2 linked regions of the Mangrovibacterium diazotrophicum genome follow. The protein of the gene in region 1 binds, or shares a complex with, the protein of each later gene. Links are inferred from orthologs where the notes say so. Each region holds a gene or a part of one and is shown on either strand. Other genes may lie near its edges.

Region 1 (4,977 bases):
AGCTTTCACCTTCGATCCAACTAACTTGCAACTCGGTTAAAATTGCCATTGTTGCAAAGGTAATTGTCGGGTTTAAAAGAAGGATAATACTTACTTTGTTCGCCTGAGCATATTTTAAGGCTAATGCTAGAGAACCGTAGGCAATCAGTGTGTTTAATCCCAGGAAAATAAGCAGGAGCCACCATTGGAAACTCAGTCCCGAAAAGTTATCGAAATTCACAAAAGGCAGGTAGGCCAACACCGGGAATCCGAACAGGAAAAGATTGAGCGTTTCGGTGGAATAGCTATTGACGAGTTTTTTTTGCATGACGGCATAGACCACCCACGAAACCGCAGCACTGATGGCAAACAACACGCCAATGTTGTAGCGACTCTGTTGTCCAAGCATTTGTTGTAGTTGCTGACTGTAAAACACGAAAAATCCGGTTGTTGCCAATGCAAATCCAAACAGTTGAATTCGGCGCAATTTTTCTTTGAAAAAAATGATGCCCGCAAAAGCCAGCAGAACCGGTCCTAGTTGCGCGATGAGTTGTGCGTTACTGGGCGAGGTGTAGTTCACAGCCTGCATGAACCCGATGTAGTTCCAGGCGAGGCCCAACGCTGCAAAAATCAGCCAGAGTGGCGGACGGTAAAGGATCTTCAATTCGCGCGGCTTCTTGACTAAATGCCAGGCAAACAAAACGGAAAAAGCCACGGTAAAGCGAAACCAAACGATGGTTTGCGGTTCGACTTTTTGAACGGCAATTTTCAGGAAAATGGCCAAAAATCCCCAGAATAGTGCAGTGATGCACGCAAATAGAATTCCTTTTTGATTGTTTGTCATGCCGGTATTTCGAATTGATTGTTTTGAAGGATTCCCTTTCTGGAATCAAAAAAAGCCACCGGCTTAACCGATGGCTTTTGGAAGTTCTTATCGGAGTGTTGCTCCAAGCTCCCGGTCGAAGGCTTGGATCAGCTTTTCCATTATTTTTTCAATTTGTTTTTCGTTAAGGGTCTTTTCGTCGTCTCTCAAAATGAAACTAACGGCATAAGACTTCTTGCCCTCCGGAACACCCTTGCCTTCGTATACGTCGAACAGGTCGACTGAGCGAAGCAGTTTGCGTTCCATTTTATTTGCCAAATCGCTGATTTCTTTGAAACGAACAGTTTTGTCGATCAGCAAAGCGAGGTCGCGGCGAACTTCCGGATATTTCGGTAGTTCAGCAAATGTAGTCTTGCTGTTTTTCTGTTCAAGGATCAGGTTGTCCATCAAAATGTCGGCGAAATAAACTGGGCTTTCAATGTCGAACTCTTTCTGAAGTTTACGTGCAACGACTCCAAATTCAACAATTTTTCGTCCGCTGTAAGTTGAATAAATCAAACCTTCAGCAATCAGGTCGTTGCTGAAATCATCAACTTTCAAACGATCAGTTGTCAGACCAAATTTAAGCAGCAGGTTTTCAACATATGATTTCAGTTGGAAGAAGGTGCTCGGACTTTGAACCAACGCCCAGCTTTCGCGTTCTTTTTGTCCCGAAACGAACAGCGCCAGGTGTTCTTCTTCTTTGTAATTTTTCAATGGATTGTCGATCAGCTCGCTACCTGTTTTGAAATAGCAGTTACCGAATTCGTACAAACGCAAGTCTTGATTTTTGCGGTTCGCATTGTAAGCAACCGCTTCCAAACCACCGAAAAGCAGGTTCTGACGCATCGCATTCAGGTCAGCACTCAACGGATTGAACAGCTTAACGGTGCTATCAGCTGATAAGCTTTCGCGGTTCTCGTAATAACCAGCTTTGGTCAGCGAGTTCGACCAAATTTCGTTGAAGCCCAGAGCGGTCAACATGTCAGCTGCAATGTTCCGGATTTTTACCGGGTCGGGTTTTACTGAATATTGCAACGACGCATTTACTTGTGTTGGGATTTCAACATTGTTGTAGCCGTAAATACGAAGAATTTCTTCCACAACATCGGCTTCGCGTTTCACATCAACGCGGTATGGAGGCACTGCTAATGAAAGTCCAGTTTCTGTTTCACTCACCACTTTGATTTCCAAAGATGCCAGGATGCGTTTGATCAACTCAGCACCAAGGTCTTTGCCAATCAGACGTTTGATGTTGGCAAAAGTCACGTCCACCGAAAAATCTTCGATTGGAGTGGGGTAGATGTCGATGATCTCGCTGGAAATCTTTCCGCCGGCGATCTCTTTGATCAACATTGCCGCACGTTTCAATGCGAAAATCACATTGTTCGGATCTGTTCCGCGTTCGAAACGGAAAGAAGCGTCAGTGCTCAAGCCAAAGCGACGAGCGGTTTTACGAATGAAAACCGGATCGAAACAAGCCGATTCCAGGAAAATATTTTTGGTTGAATCTTTTACGCCCGATTTGATTCCGCCGAAAACACCACCAATACACATGGCTTCTTCGGTATTGCAGATCATCAAATCATCTTCGTGCAATTCGCGTTCAACTTCATCTAATGTCACAAATTTAGTTCCGGCCGGCATGGTTTTCACAAGTACTTTGCCACCAGTTATTTCGTCGGCGTCGAAAGCGTGCAACGGCTGGCCACATTCAAACAGTACATAGTTCGTAATGTCAACTACGTTGTTGATCGGAGACAAGCCAATTGCTTTCAGCCTGTTTTGAAGCCATTCCGGAGATTCTTTAATTTCCACGCCACTAATGGTTACTCCGCTGTATCGCGGGCAAGCTTCGGGATTGACTACCTCGATTGGGATCGTCAGTGAGTTATCATCAACCTGAAACCCATCAACCGAAGGCTTTTTGTAGGCGATTTCCTGTTCTTTGCTCAGGAATGCAGCCAAATCGCGCGCAACTCCGATATGCGACGAACCATCAACCCGGTTTGGAGTCAGGTCAACCTCGATGGAATAGTCTGATTCGACATTGAAATATTCGCTAGCCGGTGTACCGACAACAGCCTCTTCCGGTAAAACCATAATGCCGTCGTGACCGGTTCCCAAACCGATTTCGTCTTCAGCACAAATCATACCCTCAGAAACCTCACCGCGTATTTTCGATTTTTTGATTGTGAATTCGTTATCGCCATCATACAAGGTCGTTCCAACGGTGGCAACCACAACTTTTTGCCCGGCGGCAACGTTTGGTGCACCGCAAACGATTGGAAGAATTTCACCAGTGCCAACATCAACAGTCGTTTTGCTCAAATGATCCGAATTCGGATGTTTCTCGCAAGTCACCACGTGCCCGATCACAAGCCCGCGTAAACCACCTTTGATGCTTTCAACTTCTTCAATACTGCCAACTTCCAGACCTGTTTGCGTCAGGATGCTTTCCAGATCTTCCGGGCGAAGGTCAATATCGATGTAATCTTTTAACCACTTGTATGAGATATTCATAATCTTGTTTTTATGCTGAAGTTCTTCAGTTTATTTTGAATGAACTGAATCGAGCGCCCAGGCTCTTTTCAAAGTCCGACAAAAGTAAACATTTTTTAGGCTGACACAAAGGTGGAAAGGGAATATTGGAAATGAAAATAAGGTTGATAAAACAGCTTTTCGAAAATAAGAAACAGACAAAGCGATTGGTTGAATAAAGTAGCGGCCTTGTTTAGTCGATTAATATCGGTGGAAAGCTCAGGCGGTCGTTTTATTTGAGCAGGAGCCGGAACCGTTTCCTTTTGAACGAATGGCTTTGTTGATGGCTTCGAATAACAACTGCGTATCAATTGGTTTCGACAGAACCTCGACGCAGCCCGCTTTTAGCGCTTTTTCTTTTTCGGACAAAAATGAGTGTGAAACCAAACCAATGATGGCGCAGCGGCAACATCTTTGGGTCATTTCCTTGATCATTTTCAAACTCGTATCGGTGTAAGCTTTGATGTTGAACAGGATGACATTCAGGAAGCAACTGTCGCCCATGTAGGCCAACGCTTCGAGGTCGTTGCCGGTTGTTAAAACGTTGGCGTTTGTTTTAACGAGCAGGTTTTTAATCAGGAACGAACTGTTCGGGTCATCATCAACCAGCAAAAAACGGTAATTCGAATAATTGGGGATTGGTGAAAGGTAAGTTGCATTAATTTTCGGGTGCCGAACCGTTTCGACTTCAACCGGTATTGTAACGGTGAAGGTGCTGCCATTACCTTTCAGTGATTTCAACTCGATTTGACCGCCCATAATTTGAACCAGGTTTTTGCAGATAGCTAAACCAATGCCAATTCCATGGAAACGACGGGTAGTTGTATCTTCACCCTGTCGGAAGAATTCGAAAATCAGGTCACGCTGGGCTCGCGGAACCCCAATCCCATCGTCTTTGACCGATAAAATTAATTGCCCGTCTTTCAACGAAAGACCATATTCAATAATTCCTTTTTGGGTGAATTTGACCGCATTCCGAAACAGGTTAATCAGAATCTGGTTGATTTTGTTTTTGTCGGTGACGATACTTTGCGTCATGAATTCTGGATCCGGATGGCACTGCAGCTGAATGTCCTTCTCCCGATTCAGTGTCGCCAATATTTCGATCATATACGATTTGTGCTGCACAAAAAGATCGAGTCCGCGAATCGCTTCCTGTCTGACCTTTACATCTTCCTTGTTGCCGATTGCCAGGCTTAAAACATCTTCAACAATCTGCAGCAGGTTTCGTCCGCTGTCGTAAATTTTACTGGCATAAAGCTCATTCTGGTCTTGCGAAATAGCTCCGCTTTTGATCAGGTCGCTGAATCCTAATATGTGGTGAAGTGGCGTTCGCAACTCGTGGTTCATGGTTGCCATAAAAGCCGATTTTAACCGGTTGCTTTCCTCCGCTTTTTCCTTGGCTACCAGTAAGAGTTCATGGTCGCGCTTGGCCGCCAGTGCATTTCCGATTGTAGCACCAACTGTTTCCAGCAACTCAATATCAGATCGATGCCAGTCTTTGTGATTTTCCACCGAGTCGAAACCCATGAAGCCAATTAAATCGCCCTTGGTAACAATTGGGACTACCAATAACGATTTTATGCCCTGTGCTT
Region 2 (4,762 bases), on another replicon or contig:
TATTTCCAATTGTATTTTACTGATAAACACCTGTAAAATTTTTGTTTCATAACCTCGAAGTTACATTGCTGTATCGAAGCCTTGAAGAAATCTGCTTTGAGCGTTGGAAAATACGTATTGGGTAGAGGTTAGGTTGAGATTGTCGTTGTTTTTGTCTCTGATTGTTAGACTAAACGAACTTGTGGCTTGCAGTATTGTGCGTCTGGATTCGATTAATGTGAGTTTTGTTAATTGTTTCGTTTGAAATGATTTGATGATTTTCATTTTTGGCCTTTGCAGATGCTGAATCTCCAATACAAAAGCGATTATTTGGGAAAGAGTGTGAGTTTCGTTTTACGGAGAGCAATTTTTCCATTTTCTTTGTCTGAAAGATTTGCACATGGCCAATTTCACACATCTTATTTTCGATCTCGACGGTACATTGATAAACTCAAAACCGGGTTTGCTGAATGCACTTCGCTTTGTTTTAAAGCAGATGGGACTGGATCACGACCCGGATGAAATTATCGATCGGTTAATTGGTCCGCCTATTCAGCAAGGGATGAAGGAGGTTTTGGGCTTCAACGAAAAGCAAATCGAAATTAGTTCACGTTTGTTTCGTGAATACTACGGTGAACGCGGAATGTATGAAGGTGAAGTTTATGCCGGGCTTAAACTTTTGCTGGAAGAGTTGGTGGAGCAGGGGGTAAAATTATATGTTGCCACCTCGAAACACGAGGTTTTCCTGTCGACGATTTTAAGGCATTTTGAATTGGACCGATACTTCGACGATACAGAGGGTGCCGAAGGTAGTGAGCTGCAAACCAAGGCCGAGTTAATCACAAACCTCATGGATCGAAACCGGTTGAAATCGTCGCATGCGATTGCGATGATCGGTGATACCAAATTTGATGTTGTTGGCGGGAAAGCCAACGAGCTGACCACGATTGCCGTTGATTACGGATTTGGCGATTCAGCAGAGCTGAAACAAATGGAGCCCGACTATTTTGCAGACGACGTGGATGATCTAACTGAAATACTGTTGGGTTAAGCGCTTTCTTTCAATCGCAATTGCTGCACAAAGAAGTCTGACGCTTCTTTTTCCTCCATCTGAAGGCGATTTTCGAAATGAACCGATTGTTCCTCCAAATCGCGAATAATCTTCTGTAGATAGGTTGTAGAATTGGCCGGAGGCAGAAACTGGCGGATTGTATTTTTCAGGAACAAAACACCGAGCAGGGTTAAAAACGGAATGTACCATTCGAATAATAGCGCTCCAACCAAAAACAGGGGGAAATTCAAGGAAAAACGGAAGTACCATTTCAATTTTTGGCGCCTGGTGGTGATCGCCTTCTGCAAGCCATTCACATTAATGGTTTGCATGTAATGGTTGATTTTGTCATTAGCCACCAAGTTATCGATGGTCGATTTGGTGTACGTCAACTTTAAACCCCAATACTGAGTTGCTGCAAAATACGCAGAGGTGTACGCAGCAAAAATGCTGTAAAGTACAGCGGTCCCAAAATAGAAAACTACTTCCATACCGTTATTTCATAAGTCACAAAAACATTCCTGCTGCAATTAACAAAAAAGTTTAAATACCGCAAATTTGCAGCGCAGAATTCTCTCTTTCAGAGATTAGTAACGGCCGTTTTTCTCGAATGTTGTGAAGCGCTATTCTAAATTGTAGATTGGAATTGACGCAGGAAACGGACATCGTTTTCGAAGAAGTGGCGAATGTCTTTGATTCCGTATTTCAGCATGGTAATCCGTTCGATACCCATTCCGAATGCAAATCCGGTGTATTTTTTTGAGTCGATACCGCAAAGATCCAAAACATTCGGATCGACCATACCGCAACCCAAAATTTCGAGCCAGCCGGTGTATTTACACACGTTACAGCCTTTTCCGCCACAGATCGAGCAGCTCACATCCATTTCGGCAGATGGCTCGGTGAACGGGAAGTAGGAAGGGCGCAGACGGATTTGTGTTTTTTCGCCAAACAGCTCGCGTGAGAAATAAAGCAAGGTTTGTTTCAGGTCGGCAAACGATACGTTTTCGTCAACATACAAACCTTCAATTTGGTGGAAAATACAGTGCGCACGGGCTGAAATGGCTTCGTTGCGGAAAACGCGTCCCGGGAAAATAGCGCGGATTGGCGGCTGTGTTTTCTCCATCACGCGAACCTGCACACTCGAAGTGTGGGTGCGCAACAAAACATCCGGATCTTTCTGAATGAAGAAAGTATCCTGCATATCGCGGGCCGGGTGTTCCGGCGGGAAGTTCAAAGCAGAAAATACGTGCCAGTCGTCTTCAATTTCAGGTCCTTCAGCAACCGTGAAACCTAGGCGGGCAAAGATCTCGATGATCTCGTTACGAACGATTGAAAGGGGATGACGGGAACCAACACGCAATGGCTCGGCAGGCATGGTCAAATCGGTTTTTCCACCGGTTTGTTCCGCCGCTTCGAAATTCTCTTTCAGTTCGTTTATCTTGTTTAAAGCAAATTCTTTCAGTTCGTTAATCGCTTGTCCAACAGCCTTTTTTTGCTCAGCTTCCACGTTTTTGAAATCAGCAAAAAGTTGACTGATCAACCCTTTTTTACTGATGTATTTGATGCGAAGTTCTTCAACTTCCTGTTTCGCAGAAACGCTGATATTCTCGATTTCTTCCTTTAATTGCTTGATTTTGTCTAACATCTTCGTATGCTGTTGAATGAAGGCGCAAAGATAATTATTGAAGTTAGAATAATTAAACGATTGCTGATTTATTTGATGATTGTGATTCGACGCACGCGAATGTCTTCGAGTGGCCGGAAGTCGCTATCGACGGCGACTGCATTAATTTTGTCGGCTACATCCATTCCTTCGGTCACTTCGCCGAAAATGGTATAACTGCCATCAATGTGTGGCGCACCGCCAATGGTTTTGTACATCCGGCGTTGTTCTGGAGTGAATTTGTAACCCGTTTCTTTGGATATTTCATCCAGTTCGAGGTCGGAATATTTTCGGCCGGTTACGATGTAGAATTGAGAGCCATCGGAGCGGCGCTTGCTGTTCCCGCGATCCGGTTTTCGAGGAGAACCAATCACACCCCGTTTGTGAAACAAGCCGGACACAACATGGGCCGGGAGTGTGTAGCCGGGGCCTTTCCACCCGACGACATCGGTTTTACCGGCATAGCGCGTGTCGGCGGCACCACTTTGGATGCAGAATCCTTTGATCACGCGATGGATGAGCAGGCTGTCGTAATAGTTTTCTTTTACCAGGGCGATGAAATTATCACGGTACTCCGGAGTTTCGTTGTAGAGGCGGATCCTGATGTTGCCCATGTCAGTTTCAATCAGCAAGCCCTTTATTTTTTTATTCGCCTCGCTTGTTGCCCGGTCAGCCGAAGATTTCAGCTGATCCAATGGTTGCGGTGTAGTGTTGGCTTTCGCCATCATTGCGAGGACGAGGTCGGAGGGAATCACGAGGTTCTGGTTTTCGTAATCAATCACGTCGGCGTAACCCAACCCGATGCATTTTTCACCGATAAAAACAGGCGTACCGTAAGTTTTGGAGCGGAATTGGTTTGTAACCAGGTAGCGCATGGAGCCAGCAACATTGCCGTGTTTGGTGACTTTTCCGTTGTGCAGCGGAAGCGCATTTCCCTGCGGCTTGGTGAGGTAGATGCTTTTTTGCAGGCTCGGAGCAGTGTTATTTTCGAGCGGAATTGCGGCCCGATGGATTCCCTTCACTTTCAGCAAAACCAGGTCGTTGATCCGGTCGACGGCAACAAAGCCCTCAATCTTGTATTTCTTTTCTTCATCCCAGGGAACAATAACTGCGTTCGTGGCTTCAATGACGGGAGTAAGCCGACTGGCGATCAGGTTGCTATCCACGAAGAAAGCAGTTTCACTTTCGAGGAACCGTGATTGGTCGAAGCTTTCAATTTGAACAATCGAAGGAACATACTGCAGGTAGTCGACCTGGCTCTTGGTTTTTGTGGCTGGTGTTTCCGGATTCGCCTTTTCATCTGCCTTTTGAGGGCCTGAAGAGCAGGCGGCGAGCGTTGCCAGTGCAATAAGAACATATATTCTTTTCAAAACGATCATTGGATGATTTTAACGGTGATTTTCACGTCGGTCAGTGGGCGATTGTTTTCGTCAACTTTCAGTTCGGCAATTTTATCAATCACATCGAAACCAGAGATGCATTCTCCAAAGATGGTGTATTTGCCATCCAGATCGGGGTAACCACCAACGGTTGTATAGGCCTTTCGTTGTTGCTCGTTGAATTCCAATACATTTGGGTTGAGCGCCATTTTAGCATTGATGTCGCTTTTCACCCGGTCGGCAATTTCACGAAACTCGTCAACCTTGTTTTCCTCCTTCAGTTGTTTAAGCTGCGCCTTGATTTCGGGCGTGTAAACTTCTTTGATAATTTTTTTCCGGATGGGACGATTCACGGCCATTTCCATGGTGTCCAGTTCACCTTCAGTAAAAACCTGGCCTTTCACAACGTAAAACTGCGAAATATCCGACTGTTTAAACGGATTGACTTCATCGGGCTGACGAGGGGCGCAGAGGGCTCCTTTTTTGTGAATATGTCCAGGTACAATTTCATCATCTACCGTGTGATCGGGTGACCCGTAACCAATTCGTTTTCCGGGAGGTGCGTTGCGTGACGATCTGGATCCACCTTGAATCAGGAAATTCTGAATAACCCGGTAGAAAAGTGTTTCGTTGTAGTAGCCTTCGCGTGCCAGCTGCATAAAAGCGTCGCGGTGTTTTGGGGTGTCG

The links. Proteins that work in one complex are often made in the same cells at the same time.
Region 2: the proteins of pheT (region 1) and pheS are in contact, whole or in part, in a crystal structure (PDB 6P24), measured with the Escherichia coli proteins. The link is inferred for Mangrovibacterium diazotrophicum from one-to-one orthologs.

Annotation. Positions count from the first base shown.
Region 1 is NZ_RAPN01000004.1:56,438-61,414, forward strand. Bases 638-3,684 are described here. They hold pheT (phenylalanine--tRNA ligase subunit beta), read right to left. Parts: upstream 3,365-3,684; coding sequence 911-3,364; downstream 638-910. Other genes in these bases: BC643_RS19910 (DMT family transporter), read right to left, coding at 638-823; BC643_RS19920 (ATP-binding protein), read right to left, coding at 3,602-3,684. Outside these bases: more of BC643_RS19910, read right to left, coding at 1-637; more of BC643_RS19920, read right to left, coding at 3,685-4,977.
Region 2 is NZ_RAPN01000001.1:3,370,485-3,375,246, forward strand. The notes cover bases 669-3,500. They hold pheS (phenylalanine--tRNA ligase subunit alpha), read right to left. Parts: upstream 2,679-3,500; coding sequence 1,659-2,678; downstream 669-1,658. Other genes in these bases: BC643_RS13265 (HAD hydrolase-like protein), read left to right, coding at 669-1,030; BC643_RS13270 (hypothetical protein), read right to left, coding at 1,027-1,521; BC643_RS13280 (peptidylprolyl isomerase), read right to left, coding at 2,747-3,500. In the rest of the region: more of BC643_RS13265, read left to right, coding at 380-668; more of BC643_RS13280, read right to left, coding at 3,501-4,075; BC643_RS13285 (peptidylprolyl isomerase), read right to left, coding at 4,072-4,762.